DNA from 2 places in the Acidovorax sp. LjRoot117 genome. Region 2 is predicted to be linked to the other one. Evidence: predicted binding sites of a transcription regulator. Region 2 holds the regulator's gene; the other holds the start of a gene.
What was found. Region 2 encodes FNR, which switches genes on or off when oxygen is low (the NO sensors DNR and NnrR bind a similar motif). Its sites were predicted from a motif close to TTGATNNNNATCAA; they were not measured.

Region 1 (8,432 bases), on a different contig from region 2:
CCTGGACGCAGGGCCTGGCACACAGGCATTCCACAAAGATCAAGGCCCAGGCGTAGAGGTCGGTGGCGGGCACGCAGGCGTCGCCCCGCAACTGCTCCGGCGCGCAGTAGGCCGGCGTCCCTTCCGCACCCGCTGCGAACTGCGGCGCTCCGTGGTGGCTGGCCAGACCGAAGTCCAGCACCTTGGCATGCAACGTGACCCCGGTGGCCACGACCATCACGTTCTCGGGTTTCAGGTCGCGGTGCACGATGTGGCGCACATGCAGGAAGCTCAGGGCATCCAGCAGTTGCGCCATGAGCGCCGCGGCATCCGGCAAGGGGAACCTGCCTTGGCGCTGCAGGAGGTCGCGCAGCGTCTCTCCCGGAACGTACTCCAGGACCGCGAACGGAAACCCTCCATCGGCCATGCCCTTGTCCAGCAGCCGCACCACGTGGGCGTGCTGCAGCAGAGCCAGCACCCGGGTTTCCTGGTGCAGCCGCTGGTGCACACGGCGCCGCGCAGCCGGGTCGCGCGCGGCACCGGCACCTGGAACCTTGATTGCCACGAGTTGCCCGGTGCTGCGTTGCCGGGCCTTGAAGACCTGGCCCGATGCGCCCTGTCCCAGCAAACCCAGCACCTGATAGCCAGGCATGCCCACGGGAAAACCGTGCGCGGGCACGGGCGTCATATCGATCGGGAGGCAGGGTCAGGCAGCGAGCTTTTCTTCAGCGTGGATCTGGCCGCTCAGCGACAGCGGATCGAAGTCGGCTTCGAGCTGGCTCCCGCGCATGATGCAAAACCGCAGGCTACCGAAACGCAGCGATCCCCGGCGGCGTTCGACCAGTTCGGGCACATGGGAGTCCGCCGGCATCGCCAGGGCCAATTGCTTGCGCATGCGGAACACCTGAATGTTCAGATGCCCGGGCTCCACCCCCAGCATCTTGGCCAGGCGATCCAGTTCGACCCATCCGTGGGCCTGACTGTCCGGATGCCGCTGCGCATCCGCCCAGCGCAGGCGTGCCAGTGTCAGCAGCGCATAGTGGTGCGTGCGTTCTCCGAGATCGAATGTCCGGTCCCGCTCCTGCACCTCCAATCGCACGTGCTCTTCATCCAGGCTGACATGGAAACGCAAGGCCGTGCGCGGACGCACGAAGGGGATGGCAGTCGCCATCGACTCCATCGTGGAGGAGACTTCGGCGGCCGCTGCAATGAAGCACCAGGCCCGGTTGGAGAAGCGGACCTCATCACCGTCCTCCAGCGTCCAGCTGCCATGCGGGTTGGTGCAGACCCACTGTCCCTGTTCAGTGCAGTGGATGGACATCTCGGCTCCCTGCCCTTGCGGCAGCAGGTTGGACCGCTGCAGCGGTATGGGGGCGCCGTCGTGCCCCAGGGGCCACAGCAGGTTTCCGGGCGGTGACAAGTCTTCCACCACCCAGGCAGCGCCCGGACTGCGGCCAAAGCACACGGTGCTTCCTACGCGCAGCACCTGGGTGTCGGCGTGCGACATGGAGGTGCCGTCGATCAAGGTGCCGTTGCGGCTGTGGTCGCGCAGCTCCCACACCGTGCCCGTCCAGCGGATGGAGGCATGCAGTTGTGACGCGTCCGGGCTGTCCAGCAATGTGTCGGACGAACGGCCCCGCCCGAACACATGGAGCGTCCGCAAATGGATCTTGCGCTGCGTAGCGCTATTTTTCAGGATTGCCATCAGTTCGCCCCTCATTGGTTCTGCTTCACATCGGCGCAACGGCTCCTCGTCTGCGCAGGCGCATGTGGAGCAATGTGGCATGCCGCCGATACCGTTCCGCAGGGCTCTCCACCAGCGGGAAAGGGGGCCTGGAGCCCCCGGTCGCGCGCGCGGGTGAATGAACAGCCATGGCAGGTACCGCCGATGCGTGTGAAGTGTGGAAGTCCGCGCCACGCCTCGCAACTCACAAACTTGGTAGGTCGTTTTTCGGAACCTGTGCAGCTATCGTCGAAGCAAAAGGCGCGCGTGCTCGCTGGTAATGCCCCGAAATCGCCAAGCTGGCACGCATCCCAGACACTGGGGGCAGCGCGCGGCGCGTGCCACCCGCACTGACAGTCCCGCAAGGAAAAAAACCATGCACAAAAAGACCCGTCCACCAAGCAACTTTTGCCTCGGGGCATGACGTGATGACCTTACAAACCCGTGGCATCGACGTCAGCCACTACCAAGGCATGGTCCAGTGGCGCAGCGTGGCCGGCAGCGGCATGGCCTTTTGCTTCATCAAGGCTACCCAGGGCATCGCCTTTGTAGACCCGTACTTCCAGACCAACTGGTCGGGTAGCCAGGCCGCAGGGCTGCTCAGGGGCGCCTACCATTTCGGCCAAGCGAGCACCGACGCCACTGCACAGGCGCAGTTTTTCTATGACACCGTGAGGGCAGATGCGACGCTGGGACCACAGGACCTGCCGCCCGTTCTGGACCTGGAAACGCTGGATGGACAAAGCCCGGAAGACACCCTGCAATGGACCCTGCAGTTCCTGGCACGGACCGACGCCCTCTTCGGCCGTCAGACGGTGCTCTACACCGACGCTGGCTTCTGGCAACAACTTTGTGCGTTGCCCGGCTGCGAGGTGCTGGCGTCCCGCCCGCTGTGGCTGGCCGCCTATTCGGCCACGCCCCGCATACCGCTGCCATGGAACGCGTGGACCTTCTGGCAGTACAGCGACGGCACTTCCAACGGAGGCACCCCGGTCCCCGGTGTCACCGGACCTGTCGACCAGGACTGGTTCGCAGGGTCGGTCACGCAGTTGGCGGCCCTGGCATGAAATCTTGAGGAGGAGTGCCTGCGCATCGGCCCCTGCGTTGCGACAAGGTGGCCCCGCGAAGGGCACGCCCTTTTGCCGCAGGGGGGCTACTCGCGCAGGGCCCAGGCTGATCGACGTCTGGATTGGCCTCGCCGCTACTGCGCTTTTTCCAGTGTCAGCACCACAGAGCCGAACCCCGAGCCCAGCGTTGCAGTGAAGCTGGTTTGCGCCTTGTCGCTCATCCGCATGAAGTAGCCATCCTTGCCTTTCAACCCGCACACGGTGGTGCCACTTTTCTTGGCTTCGGCTATCGCGTCGTTGTCGTTGCCCGTCAACATCTTCCACAAAGCATCGGGATCGATGGGCGCCAGTGACTCCACGTTCGGCTTGCCGGTATCGTCCGGAAAAGCCTTGCCGTCCGGCCCGACGAATGAGAAGGCATAGCGCTTGCCGTCGCGCGAGATCCGGATGCGATCCTCGTCATCGGACTTGCTGCTCCCCCGCGCGGTGCGCTTTTCCACGATCTTGAAATCGCCCAGCATGGCGGCATCACAGGCCGCGGCGTTTTTGTCCTGGGCGTGCACCGAAGCGAGTGGCAGCCAACACGCAGCCATCATCGCAGCGCAGCAGGTGAAACGGATGGTCGAAAAAGTCATGGAGTCCTGACGGAGGCCCCACGTGGTGGGGCGATGAAGGCAGCGGGGCCGTTGGCGCTGGGCCCTGGCCTGAAGGCACGCACTGACCGAAGGCAGCAAGCAAAGAAAAAAGCCTAAGTGAATCAATCACTTAGGCTTTCATTTGGCGGAGAGGGTGGGATTCGAACCCACGGTAGTGTTGCCACTACGCCTGATTTCGAGTCAGGTACATTCGACCACTCTGCCACCTCTCCTGTGTGTCGAAGCCTGCGATTATAGCAGCAGTTTTTGAAGAACCGTGCTGACGGCGTGCAGCTTCTGCCGCCCAACCCCATCCCTCCGGCAGGCTGCAGAAAGCGCATCGCATCTGCCGCTGGCTTGATGCAGGTCATGGCCCCGCCAAAGGCCCGGTGGCACGATCCTGTGCAGCCAACATGCCCTGCGCGCACGGGCCCTGCGGCTCAGTTCAGCCTTCTTCAATTTCTCCCCAAGGACACTTTCACCATGCGATTCGCACACATCGTCGTTGCCGCCTCTTTGTTCGCCGCAGGCTCTGCCATGGCAGGCCCCTGCGATCTCGAGATCGAAAGCACGGACGCCATGAAGTTCAGCAAGGACAGCCTGAGCGTGCCAGCCAGCTGCAAGAAGGTCACCCTGAAGCTGGTACACACGGGCAAGTTGCCCAAGGCTTCAATGGGCCACAACTGGGTGCTGGCCAAAGCCGCCGACATGCAGGCCGTTGCCACCGACGGCATTCCTGCAGGCGCGGACAAAAACTACCTCAAGCCTGGCGATACCCGCGTGCTGGCCGCCACCAAGCTGATCGGCGGCGGCGAGAGCGACACCGCCAGCTTTGACGCCACCAAGCTCAAGGTGGGCGAGGCCTACAACTTCTTTTGCTCGTTCCCCGGCCACATCGGGCTGATGAAGGGCACTTTCGCGGTGACGAAATAAAGGATGCGTGCTGCTGAAGGCTGCTGACGCAGGTGCGCCAGCATTGCGGCGCCAGCGCCCTGCGCCACGCGGCCTGCGACCACCAGCAGCCGCGGGGCCAAGGCCAGCCACAGCCCTTCAGGCTGCGGGCGACAGCACAGCCACGCCGCCCATGTAGGGCCGCAGCACTTCCGGCACGGTCACGGTGCCGTCGGCGTTCTGGTAGTTCTCCAGCACGGCCACCAGCGTGCGGCCTACGGCCAGGCCGGAGCCGTTCAGGGTGTGCACCAGCTCGTTCTTGCCCTGGGTGTTCTTGAAGCGGGCCTGCAGGCGGCGGGCCTGGAAGGCTTCGCAGTTGCTCACCGAGCTGATCTCGCGGTAGGTGTTCTGCGCGGGCAGCCACACTTCCAGGTCGTAGGTCTTGGCAGCGCCAAAGCCCATGTCGCCGGTGCACAGGCTCATCACGCGGTACGGCAGGCCCAGCTTTTGCAGCACGGCCTCGGCGTGGCGGGTCATGTCTTCCAGCGCTTCGTAGCTTTTGTCGGGATGCGCGATCTGCACCATCTCGACCTTGTCGAACTGGTGCTGGCGGATCATGCCGCGCGTGTCGCGGCCATAGCTGCCGGCCTCCGACCGAAAGCACGGCGTGTGGGCAGTCAGCTTGATGGGCAGCTCGGACTCGGCCACCACCACGTCGCGCACGAAGTTGGTCAGCGGCACTTCGCTGGTGGGGATGAGGTACAGCGCAGCGTTGTCGGGCACAGGCTCGCCGTCTTGGCCGCCCTTCTTGGCCGCGAACAAATCGCCTTCGAACTTGGGCAACTGGCCCGTGCCCTTGAGCGAATCGGCATTCACGGCGTAGGGCACATAGCACTCGGTGTAGCCGTGCTCCTGGGTCTGCACGTCCAGCATGAACTGGGCGAGCGCGCGGTGCAGGCGGGCGATGGTGCCCTTCATCACGGTGAAGCGCGAGCCCGAGAGCTTGACGCCCATGTCGAAGTCCAGCCCCAGCGGCGTGCCGACGTCCACGTGGTCCTTCACTTCGAAGGCAAACGTGCCGGGCGTGCCCCAGCGGCGCACTTCCACGTTGCCAGCTTCGTCGCTGCCCACGGGCACGGATTCGTGCGGCAGGTTGGGCACCGCGACCAGCATGGCCAGCAGTTCGGCCTGCACTTGTTCCAGGCGGGCGGCGGATTGCTCCAGCTCCACCTTGCCTGCGGCCACCTGGGCCTTGATGGCTTCGGCTCCATCCTTGTCGCCGCGGCTCATCAGCATGCCGACCTGCTTGGACAACTGGGTGCGCTGGGCCTGCAGCTCTTCGGTGCGGGTCTGCAGCGTCTTGCGCTCGGACTCCAGAGACTGGAACGCCGAGACGTCCAGGAAGGCCTGGGGCTTTTTGCGGGTTTCCAGCCGCGCGATGGCGGTGTCGAGGTCTTTGCGAAGGAGAAGGATATCTAGCATGACTGGATTTTAGTTCCCCCCGCAATCCAATCCCCCTGAGTCGCTTCGCGCCTTCCCCCAGGGGGACGCACCCGGTGGCCCGGCAAAGCCGGTTCCACGGGTGCGCTGGCGTGGGCCTCGCCAGTGGCGTCCGCTGCTTTCTGGCTCAACTGAGGCTGGTAGGGTCGAAGTTGGCGCCGCAAAGAATCAGGGCCACGGTCTCTTGCGGCTGGGGTTTGTACGCGCCGGTCTGCAGCGCGGCCAGGCCCAGTGCGGCGGCGGGCTCCACGGCCAGCTTGAATTCCTTCCACAGCCACAGTTGCGCAGCGCGGATGGCGTCGTCGGGCAGGAGCAGGGCATCGTGCACATGGCGCTGGCTGACAGCCCAGCCGATGGCGCCAATGCGGCGTGCGCCCAGTGAATCCGCGGCCACACCGCTGACGTCCACATCCACCGGCTCGCCAGCGGCGCGGGCCGCATGCAGCGTGGGGGCGCGCTCGGGCTCCAGGGCCACGACGTGGGCGCGGCTTTCCACCCAGGCGGCCACGCCGCCGATGAGGCCGCCGCCGCCCACGCTGACCAGCACGGTGTCGGGCAGGCGGCCGCCCTGCTCTTCAATCTCTGAGGCCAGGGTGCCGGCGCCGGCCACCACCTCAGGCTGGTCATAGGCGTGGGCCTGCAGCGCGCCGGTGACTTTCTGGCGGGCCACGCAGGCTTCGAAGGCCTGCGAATAGGCGGCGCCGGTGACGACCACCTCGGCCCCCAGCGATCGGAGGCGGGCGCGCTTGGCCTCGGGCGAGACCTCGGGCACGAAGACCTCGCAGCGCACGCCCAGCGCCTGGGCGGCTGCTGCCACGGCGATGCCGGCGTTGCCGCCGGACGCGATGATCACGCCGCTGTCGGGCACCGGGTTGGCCAGCAGCCGGTACAGCATGCCCCGCGCCTTGAAGCTGCCGCCCACCTGCAGGTGCTCCAGCTTGAGCCAGACCTCCGCGCAATCCACCCCGAGGGACCGGCCGTGCACGCGCATCAGCGGCGTGGTGCGCAGAAAGCCGCTCTGGCGGTCTTGGATGTGGCGGCGGGCGTCGGCAATGGCGGCGCGATCGATCATGCGGGGGCTCCCAGGGACAAAAAGGCAAGGCAGGCAGTGTAGGGGCTCTACAGCGACCTCCGCAGCACCAAGGCAGCGTACAGACAGCCCGCAGCGCTACACACCGATACACCCCCGCCCTGCGGTGGGCCATGGCAAGTGCCGATAACATGGCCAGCACCGCCGCCGGGACCTTGCTGGGTCTCGGGCGGTGCCACCAGGAGGCAGCATGTTCTTTGTATTCGGCCCATCGGGCCAGATGTACCGGGGTGGCCCGGAAAACCTGGCGCAGATCTCGGCAGTGCGGCGCGTACAGCGGCCCCAGGCCCTGCGCACGCGCGAGATGGACGTACCCACCGAACCCTTTGAGCCCCCTGCCCCCCTGCACCCCACGCCCACGCCGCCCCAGAACCTGCGCCTGCAGGACGCGGTCAGCGCCTATGCCCAGACGGAGCAAGGCCCGCAGCAGGCCCGCCAGCCGCTGAGCAAGGTGAGCGATGTGATGACCACCGGCGCCCTGAGCGTGCAACCCGGCCAGCGCGTCAACGACGCCTGGCAGACCCTGGCCGAGCACAAGGTGGCCCAGGCCCCGGTGGTGGACGCGCTGGGCCGCGTGATCGGCCTGCTGGTGCGCGCCGACATGGCGCCACTCGACCTGTTGCCCGAACCGGGCGCCGTGAAGCAGGCCATCGACCTCGCCCGCCGCCCCGTGTCGGACGTGATGGTGAGCCCAGTTCCCACCGTGGCCGCCGACACGGAACTGCGCCGCGTGGCGGCCGTGCTGCTGGACACGGGCCTGCCCGGCCTGCCGGTGACGGACGAGGCGGGTGTGCTGTCGGGCTTCATCTCGCGCACCGACATCCTGCGCGCGGTGGCGGCAGACCCGCCGCTGGACCTGTGGAGCGGACCGGCCGTGGTGCTGTGATGCCCAAAAGAGGCTGAAAATCAAGCAAAAATGGCCGCTACCGCTTGATGGCAAAGCGCTGGGAGCTATCTAATTTGTAGCACTCTGCCGTGGCGACAAACCCGCCTGTGAGCCGGTGAAGCACGCCTGCCGTGCCCCCGCCAAGGCAAAGCAGCCCAGAATTCAGACTAAAAATGCCTCTACCGCTTGCTGAATAAGCGCAAGCAGCTATCAAATAAGTAGCACCCAAAGAAAAGGGCCCTCAGGCCCTCGTCTTGGTTCGCATGGCACTGCAAGCGGTCAATCAATGCCCCGCAGGCCCCGTCTCCGGCGTGCGCTGGCTGATCTCCAGCCCCGTGGCTGCATCGATGCGCAGGCCCTTGGGCAATGGGAACTTGATCGTCTCCTCGATACCGTCCATGGTGCGCACCGACACCGCACCCAGCGCCTTGACGCGGTCGATCACGTCGCGCACCAGAATCTCGGGTGCCGATGCACCGGCGGTCAGTCCGACACGTGTGACGCCGTCGAACCACTCCGTGCGCAGCTCGTCGGCACTGTCGACCATGTAGGCGCGCGTGCCCAGTCGGTCGGCCAGCTCGCGCAGGCGATTGCTGTTGGAGCTGGTGGGGCTGCCCACCACGATGACCAGGTCCACCTGCGGCGACAAGATCTTGACGGC
Region 2 (8,432 bases):
CCGCCGTGGGGGGCCGGCTGCCGCACCGCTCCCCCGCGGCACCTGACCCCGCAGCACTTTTCACGACTGGCTACCGGCACCAGAGGGACGGCTTGTAGACCAGATCCATCCAGAGCGCCCAGCCGGCCACCGCGCAGAGCAGGCCGCCGGCCACCCGCGTGCCCCCATCGGCGCGCCAGGTACGGAGCCGCGCCCGGAGCCGGCCCCATGCCCAGGGGCCGGCGGCCAGCCAGAGGCCGCTGCCCACGCCAAAAAGCGCCATGGCCAGCGCCCCTTGCACCGGACCGCCACTGAGCGCGGCCACCAGCAAGGCCGAATACAGCAGCCCGCAGGGCATCAGCGCCCACAGGAAACCCGCCAGCAGCACGCCCCCCGGGGCCTGGACCAGCGGGCGCACACGCGCCCACACCGCCCGGCCCGCCTGCTCCACCCACTGCGGCTGGCGTGCCTGCACCATGAGCATCAGGCCCCAGGCCATCACCGCCACATGCGCCAGGGTCCAGGCGGGGCGCAGCGCCATGGTGTGCTGGGTCAGCCATGCCAGGCTGTCCATGGCCAGGGCCGCGAGGGCGCCTGCCAGGGCATAGCCCGCCAGCCGGCCCGCGTGAAACGCCGCCGTGCGCTGCACCACGCCGCCGCGCGGCAACCACCGCACCGGCTGCGCCACGGCACCCGCCGCAGGCCCGCCCCCCTGCCCCACCAGCGCCCCACAGGGCGCCGCACACATGGCCAGGCAATGGGACCCGCCGGCAAGGCCCATGAGCAGAGCGGTCGAAGCTACCGTGAGCAGCATGGTGGGCAAGCGCCTGAAGGCACCCCGTGGGCGCGGGCGGTGAGGCCGGGCATCAGATGATGCGCGAGAACCGCGCCCGGTTGCGGTCGGCCTGCAGATAGCGGTCGAACACCATCGCGATGCCGCGCACGAAGAACCAGCCCATGGCGGTCACCGCGATGCCGTCCTGGCGGATCTGCACCAGCCCCTGGTCCGCCATCTCCTCCAACTGTTCGATCTCGGCCGCGAAGTAACGCCGAAAGTCGACGAGCCACGCCTGCTCCAGCGGCTCGAACAGCAGCTCGCCCTGGCACATCAGCGCCATGATCACGGCGCGGCGCACCAGGTCGTCGCGCGTCAGCGCCAGGCCGCGCACCACGGGCAGCCGGCCCTGGTTCAAGAAGTCGTAGTACTCGTCCAGGGTCTTCGCGTTCTGGCTGTAGGTGGCACCCACCCGGCCGATGGCGGATACCCCGAGGCCAATGAGGTCGCAGTCGGGCTGGGTGCTGTAGCCCTGGAAGTTGCGGTGCAGCCGGCCCTGGCGCTTGGCCACGGCCAGCGCGTCGTCGGGCAGCGCAAAGTGGTCCATGCCCACGTACACGTAGCCTGCGGCCATGAAGGCATCGAGCGAGCGCGACAGCATCGACACCTTGGCCCCGCCCATGGGCAGCTCGGCCGGGACGATGCGGCGCTGCGGCTTGAAGCGCTCGGGCAGGTGCGCGTAGGCATACAGCGCAATGCGGTCGGGCCGCAGTTGCACCACCTGGGCCAGCGTGCGGTCGAACGACTCGGGCGTCTGGCGCGGCAGGCCGTAGATGAGGTCGACGTTGATCGACTCGAAGCCCAGCGCGCGCGCCGACTCCACCAGCGAGAACACCTGCTCCGCGGGCTGGATGCGGTGCACGGCCTTCTGCACCTCGGGGTCGAAGTCCTGCACGCCGAAGCTCAGCCGGTTGAAGCCCAGCTCGGCCAGCACCGCCAGGCGACTGGCATCCACCGTGCGCGGGTCCACCTCGATCGAGTACTCGCCGCCCGGCGCGAGCGTGAAGCTGCGCTTGAGCATGGCCATGAGCTCGCGCAGCCCGTCGTCGGACAGGAACGTGGGCGAACCCCCGCCCAGGTGCAGCTGGCTCACCACCTGCCCGGTACCGCAGTGGGCGGTGTGCAGGTCGATCTCGCGGCTCAGGTAGCGCAGGTAGACATCGGCGCGGTCATGGTGCTTGGTGATGATCTTGTTGCACGCACAGTAGTAGCACAGCGATTCGCAAAACGGAATGTGCACGTACAGGGACAGCGGCAGCGCCTTGGCCCCGGTGCCCGCGCGGCGCTGCTCCAGCGCAAGCACGTAGTCGTCCTGCCCGAAGGCCTCGACGAAGCGGTCGGCCGTGGGGTAGGAGGTATAGCGGGGCCCTGGCACATCGAAGCGGCGCAGCAGCTCGGGCGAAACAGCAGTCATTGGAAGCATCCTTGCGTACGTTGCCACTGTGCCGTAAGCTGTTCCTCGCGTCCTTGATCTACGTCAAGTGATGTCACCAGCCGACCAGCGACAATTTGATGCATGTCAGTCGCCCACCCCCGGTCCGCAGCGAAGCCTCGCCACCACGGGGTGCAACGCCCGAACCCCAACCAGCTGTACCTATGAACCCGCTCACCATGAAAGTCGCCTGCTCCAACTGCAATCTGCGGGAGCTGTGCATGCCTGTCGGCCTGAGCGATGAGCAGTTGCAGCGCATCGACGAGGTCGTGGCCACCCGCCGCAAGGTCAAGCGCGGCACCACGCTGTTCCGCAACGGCGAGACCTTCACCTCGCTGTATGCCATCCGCACCGGCTTCTTCAAGACCTGCGTGGCGACCGAAGACGGCCGCGACCAGGTCACCGGTTTCCAGATGGCCGGGGAGATCATCGGCCTCGACGGCATCGTGAACGACCAGCACACCTGCGATGCCGTGGCGCTGGAAGACGCCGAAGTCTGCGTGATGCCATTCGACCGCATCGAAGAACTCTCGCGCGAGGTCACGGCGCTGCAGCACCACGTGCACAAGATCATGAGCCGCGAGATCGTGCGCGAGCATGGCGTGATGCTGCTGTTGGGCAGCATGCGCGCCGAAGAGCGGCTGGCCGCATTCCTGCTGAACCTGGTGCAGCGCCTGCACGCACGGGGCTTCTCGCAGTCCGAGCTGGTGCTACGGATGACGCGCGAAGAGATCGGCAGCTACCTGGGCCTCAAGCTCGAGACCGTGAGCCGCACGTTCTCCAAGTTCGTCGAAGAAGGCATCGTCGAGGTCAAGCAGCGCCATGTGCGCATCCTCGATACCGACGCACTCAAGCGCATCGTGAACAGCCAGCAAGCCTGCCACTGAGCACCACCACAGGCCAGGACTTCGGCGCCGGCTTCGAGCCGGCGCTGTCGTTTTCAAAACGCCGTTTTCACCACACGCTGGCTCGGCACACCTCGGCACATCAGGAGCACGATGTCTTGCGGCAATCGTCAGGGCGCTCCCCCGGCGGCACGGGGCAGCGGTTCAGCTCGAACGGCGACATCGCCAGCAGCGTGGTCAGCGCGCTCGATGCCATCGTGACGGCCCAGAACGCGAAGAACGCGAGGGTATAGACCCCCTCGCGCGACAGTGCCAGGGGCTGGCCGAACCAGTGCAGGTCGTGCGGATCGACCAGGGCAAAGACCAGCATCTCCATCACGCCGGCCATCAAAAAGGCGGGCCAGGCAATCCACATCAGGCGTTGCGTCCACATACTTGCAGTCTCCTTCGCGGGGCGAGCGGGCACGGCGGTACCGCAGGGGCCGCCGGTGCTCGCCGGTGTTGTTGTTGTCGTCGTCGCAGCCGGTCAGCCGGTGGGCGACTCAACGCGGCTGGTCCTGCACCGGCGTGGCGGCGTGGTTGCGGCCCTTGACCGCGGGCGCCAGGCTCTTGGATGGGTTTTCCAGCGTCTTGTTGATCTCGATACCCTGGCGGTAGTAGTCCTCCGCCACCACCGGGTCGGGGCGCGAGATGGCCAGCCACAGCGTGACGAAGCCGGCCACGATCACGATGGCGGGCCCGGCGATGACCAGCCAGACGTGGCCGAACTTCCACCACGGGGCGGCGGCGGGCGCGGCGCCCGGACCTGTGGAACTGGCAGAGATGGCTGGGCCGTTGCGGCCGATGGCGGGATTCGATGGCATGTCAGTACTCCTTGCAAATCTTCTCGGGCGGTGCAGCGCCTCAGCGCGGCACCAGGAAAACGGATTTCTCGGTCACATGGGCGGCTCGGTCCACCGCCTGCACGTCAAACTGCACCGCGTGCGAGCCCGGCGCGGCCGATCCGTACGGAATCTGCAGCCGCACCGCCACCCAGCGGGATTCCGCGGCACCGATGTCCACCTCGGCCTCCGAGGCCACTTCGAGCGCGGTCAGCCCGCGGGCGGCGATGCGGTAGCGCTGCGGCCCCTCGGTCGCATTCATGATCTGCAGGCGGTAGATGTTCTCGAGCTTGCCCCCGGCCACGATGCGTGACAAGGCCGCACGGTCGCGCACCACATCCACCTTCAGCGGTGTGCGCGTGACCAGGCTGGCCAGCATGGCAAGACACAGCGCTGCCAGGATCGCGGTGTAGATCAGCACGCGCGGGCGCAGCACCCGGCGCAGCATCTGCGACTGGCTCCACCGGTTCGCCACGCCGTTCTGCGTGGAATAGCGGATGAGCCCGCGCGGGTACTGCATCTTGTCCATCACGGTGTTGCAGGCGTCCACGCACAGCCCGCAGCCGATGCACTCGTACTGCAGCCCGTTGCGGATGTCGATGCCCACGGGGCAGACCTGCACGCACAGCGAGCAGTCGATGCAGTCGCCCAGGCCCTGGGCCTTGTAGTCGATGTCCTTCTTGCGCGGGCCGCGCTGCTCGCCCCGCTCGGGGTCGTAGCTCACCACCAGCGTGTCCTTGTCGAACATCGCGCTCTGAAAGCGCGCATAGGGGCACATGTACTTGCAGACCTGCTCGCGCATGTAGCCCGCGTTGCCGTAGGTGGCAACGCCGTAGAACAGCACCCAGAACATCTGCCACCCGCCCGAGAAAGCCAGCAGCTCGCTGCCCAGCGTGCGGATGGGCACGAAGTAGCCCACGAAGGTAAAACCCGTCCACAGCGCCACCGACATCCACGCCAGCTGCTTGAGCGACTTCTTCACCGCCTTCTCTGCCGTCCACGGCCCCTTGTCCAGCCGCAGCCGCGCGCTGCGGTCCCCCTCGATCCTGTGCTCGATCCACATGAACATCTCGGTGTAGACCGTCTGCGGGCACGCAAAGCCGCACCACAGCCGCCCCGCCACTGCGGTGAACAGGAACAGCGACATCGCCGAGATGATGAGCAGGCCCGTGAGGTAGATGAAGTCCTGCGGGTACAGTACCAGGCCGAAGATGTAAAAGCGCCGCGCACCCAGGTCGAACAGCACCATCTGGCGCTGCCCCCACTCGAACCATGGCAGCCCGTAGAACACGAGCTGCGTGAGGAACACCATGGCCCAGCGCCAGCGCGCGAACACGCCGCTGATGGAGCGGGGGTAGATCTTCTTTTGCGCCTCGTACAGCGAGACGATCTCGCCCTGGGACGACGACGCATCGGCCGCGACCGGCGCGATGGGGATGACCTTGCGGGCAGGCCCGCTGGGTGGCTTCATGGTGTGGCTCGTGGTGCTGGCTTTTGAAACGGTGAGGCCCTGGCTGGCGGGAGGGATGCGCGGTGCGGACCGCAGGGCGGCGCTGGCTGTCGCGCCGCCCGGCGTGGTCAGGTGCCCGGGCCTACCTGGCCGCCGCCACCTGCTTGCCCGACAGGCTCCACACATAGGCCGACAGCACGCCGATCTGCGCTTCGGTCAGCTTGTCCGCCTGCGCGGGCATCTGGTTGGTCTTGCCGTTGTTGATCATGGCGGTGATGGCGGCTTCGCCCCAGCCGTGCAGCCAGATGTCATCGGTCAGGTTGGGCGCACCCAGGGCCTGGTTGCCCTTGCCATCCATGCCGTGGCAGGCCGCGCAGGCACCGAACTTGGACTTGCCCAGCGATGCACGCAGCGAGTCGTGCGGGCTGCCCGACAGGCTCAGCACGTAGTGCGACAGGTTGCGCACGTCCTCGGGCGTGCCCACGGCGGCAGCCATCGGGGGCATGGTGCCGATGCGGCCCTGCGTGATGGTCTCGCGGATCTTCTCGGGCGTGCCGCCGTGCAGCCAGTCGGCATCGGCCAGGTTCGGAAAGCCCTTGCTGCCGCGTGCGTCGGAGCCGTGGCACTGGGCGCAGTTGTTCATGAACAGGCGCTCGCCGATGGCCTGGGCCTGCGGGTCCTTGGCCACGTCCTCGGGCTTCATGGATGCAAAGCGGGCGTACAGCGGGTCGAGCGCGGCCTTGGCCTTGGCCATCTCGGCCTCGTACTCGCCCTTCTGCGTCCAGTTCAACTTGCCGTTGAAGCTGCCCAGGCCCGGGTAGGCGGCCAGGTAGGCCAGGCCGAACACGATGGTGATGACGAACAGCCACACCCACCAGCGCGGCAGGGGGTTGTTCATCTCGACCAGGTCCTCGTCCCAGACGTGGCCGGTGGTGTTGTCGGCGGTGGCCACGACCTTCTTGCGGCCCGCCATCCACAGCAGGATGCCGCAGGCGACGATGCCGACCAGGGTCAGCGTGGTCACAAAGACCGACCAGAAATTGCTGGTGAAGTCACTCATGGGGTGTTCTCGTTCTGGTGAAAGTCAATCTTGTTCGAACGGCAGCTGTGCGGCCTCGTCGAACCGGGACTTGTTGCGGCCCATGTACGCCCAGACCCAGATACCGATGAAGCAAACCATCGATGCCAGGGTGGCGACGATGCGCATGGTGGTGATGTCCATGGCGGATCTCCTAAGGTTCTGTGTTGCTTACTTGAGCGCGCGGCCCATGACCTGCAGGTAGGCGATGAGGGCGTCCAGCTCGGTCTTGCCCTTGACGTCTTCGGCCGCGGCCTGGATCTGCTCGTCGGTATAGGGCACGCCCACGGTGCGCAGGGCCTTCATGCGGGGCGCCACGCCGGCGGGGTCCACAGCGTTCTTTTCCAGCCAGGGGTAGGCAGGCATGTTCGACTCGGGCACCACGTCGCGCGGGTTGTTCAGGTGGATGCGGTGCCATTCGTCGCTGTACTTGCCGCCCACGCGGTGCAGGTCAGGGCCGGTACGCTTGCTGCCCCACTGGAAGGGGTGGTCGTACACGAACTCGCCCGCCACCGAATAGTGGCCGTAGCGCAGCGTCTCGGCGCGGAAGGGGCGGATCATCTGCGAGTGGCAGTTGTAGCAACCCTCGCGGATGTAGATGTCGCGCCCCACCAGTTGCGTGGCGGTGTAGGGCTCCACGCCCTTGACGGCCTCTGTGGTGGACTTCTGGAAGAACAGCGGCACGATCTCCACCATGCCGCCGATGGCGATCACGAGCAGGATCAGCACGATCATCAGGAAGTTGTTGGTCTCGATCTTCTCGTGGGAGAAGCCGGTCGAAGGGTTGGTGTTGTTGTTGGACATGAATGGACTCCTTCGGCTCAGGCGTGCGCCGCGGTCACGGCAGGGATGGTCACCTTGACCGAACGGCCGGAGATGGCGGTCATCCAGACGTTCCAGGCCATCACCACCATGCCGCCCAGGTACAGCAGGCCGCCGGCTACGCGGATCACGTAGAAGGGATAGGTCGCCTTGACGCTCTCGACGAAGGTGTAGGTGAGCGTGCCGTCAGGGTTGATGGCGCGCCACATCAGGCCCTGCATCACGCCGGCGATCCACATCGCGGCGATGTACAGCACGATGCCGATGGTGGCCATCCAGAAGTGCAGCTCGATCGCCTTGATGGAGTGCATCTTGTCGCGGCCGAACAGGCGCGGCACCAGGTAGTACAGCGAGCCCATCGAGATCAGCCCCACCCAGCCCAACGCGCCGGAGTGCACGTGGCCGATGGTCCAGTCGGTGTAGTGGGAGAGCGCGTTGACGGTCTTGATGGACATCATCGGCCCCTCGAACGTGGACATGCCGTAGAACGACAGCGACACGATCAGAAAGCGCAGGATGGGGTCGTCGCGCAGCTTGTGCCAGGCGCCCGACAGCGTCATCACGCCGTTGATCATCCCGCCCCAGCTGGGGGCCAGCAGGATCAGCGAGAACACCATGCCCACCGATTGGGTCCAGTCCGGCAGCGCGGTGTAGTGCAGGTGGTGGGGGCCGGCCCACATGTAGGTGAAGATCAGTGCCCAGAAGTGCACGATGGACAGGCGATAGCTGTACACCGGACGGCCGGCCTGCTTGGGAATGAAGTAATACATCATTCCGAGGAAGCCCGCCGTGAGGAAGAAGCCCACCGCGTTGTGCCCGTACCACCACTGCACCATCGCGTCCTGCACGCCGGCGTAGGCCGAGTAGCTCTTCATGAAGCTGACCGGAATGGCCGCGCTGTTGACCACGTGCAGCAGTGCCACGGCCAGGATGAACGCGCCGAAGAACCAGTTGGCCACGTAGATGTGCTTGACCTTGCGCACGCCGATGGTGCCGAAGAAGACGATGGCATACGACACCCACACCAGCGTGATCAGGATGTCGATGGGCCATTCGAGTTCGGCGTATTCTTTGCCGGACGTGTAGCCCATCGGCAGGCTGATGGCCGCG

Region 1: azu (azurin) is a predicted target of FNR. The motif match lies at 3,762-3,775, and genes of this name have one in related genera.

Annotation. Positions count from the first base shown of each region.
Region 1 covers NZ_CAXUPO020000003.1:100,261-108,692, forward strand. Annotated here, with positions in the region: gene ACSQ3D_RS10050 (protein kinase domain-containing protein) at 1-667, opposite strand, end outside; gene ACSQ3D_RS10055 (FHA domain-containing protein) at 686-1,684, opposite strand; gene ACSQ3D_RS10060 (glycoside hydrolase family 25 protein) at 2,131-2,769, shown strand; gene ACSQ3D_RS10065 (hypothetical protein) at 2,904-3,404, opposite strand; tRNA gene ACSQ3D_RS10070 (tRNA-Ser) at 3,548-3,637, opposite strand; gene azu (azurin) at 3,888-4,337, shown strand; gene serS (serine--tRNA ligase) at 4,455-5,777, opposite strand; gene ACSQ3D_RS10085 (threonine/serine dehydratase) at 5,923-6,867, opposite strand; gene ACSQ3D_RS10090 (CBS domain-containing protein) at 7,076-7,771, shown strand; gene ispH (4-hydroxy-3-methylbut-2-enyl diphosphate reductase) at 8,055-8,432, opposite strand, start outside.
Region 2 covers NZ_CAXUPO020000002.1:137,406-145,837, reverse strand. Annotated here, with positions in the region: gene ACSQ3D_RS06075 (sulfite exporter TauE/SafE family protein) at 71-793, opposite strand; gene hemN (oxygen-independent coproporphyrinogen III oxidase) at 846-2,228, opposite strand; gene fnr (fumarate/nitrate reduction transcriptional regulator Fnr) at 2,411-3,133, shown strand; gene ACSQ3D_RS06060 (hypothetical protein) at 3,234-3,524, opposite strand; gene ACSQ3D_RS06055 (FixH family protein) at 3,634-3,954, opposite strand; gene ccoG (cytochrome c oxidase accessory protein CcoG) at 3,995-5,443, opposite strand; gene ccoP (cytochrome-c oxidase, cbb3-type subunit III) at 5,565-6,482, opposite strand; gene ACSQ3D_RS06040 (CcoQ/FixQ family Cbb3-type cytochrome c oxidase assembly chaperone) at 6,507-6,644, opposite strand; gene ccoO (cytochrome-c oxidase, cbb3-type subunit II) at 6,672-7,304, opposite strand; gene ccoN (cytochrome-c oxidase, cbb3-type subunit I) at 7,322-8,432, opposite strand, start outside.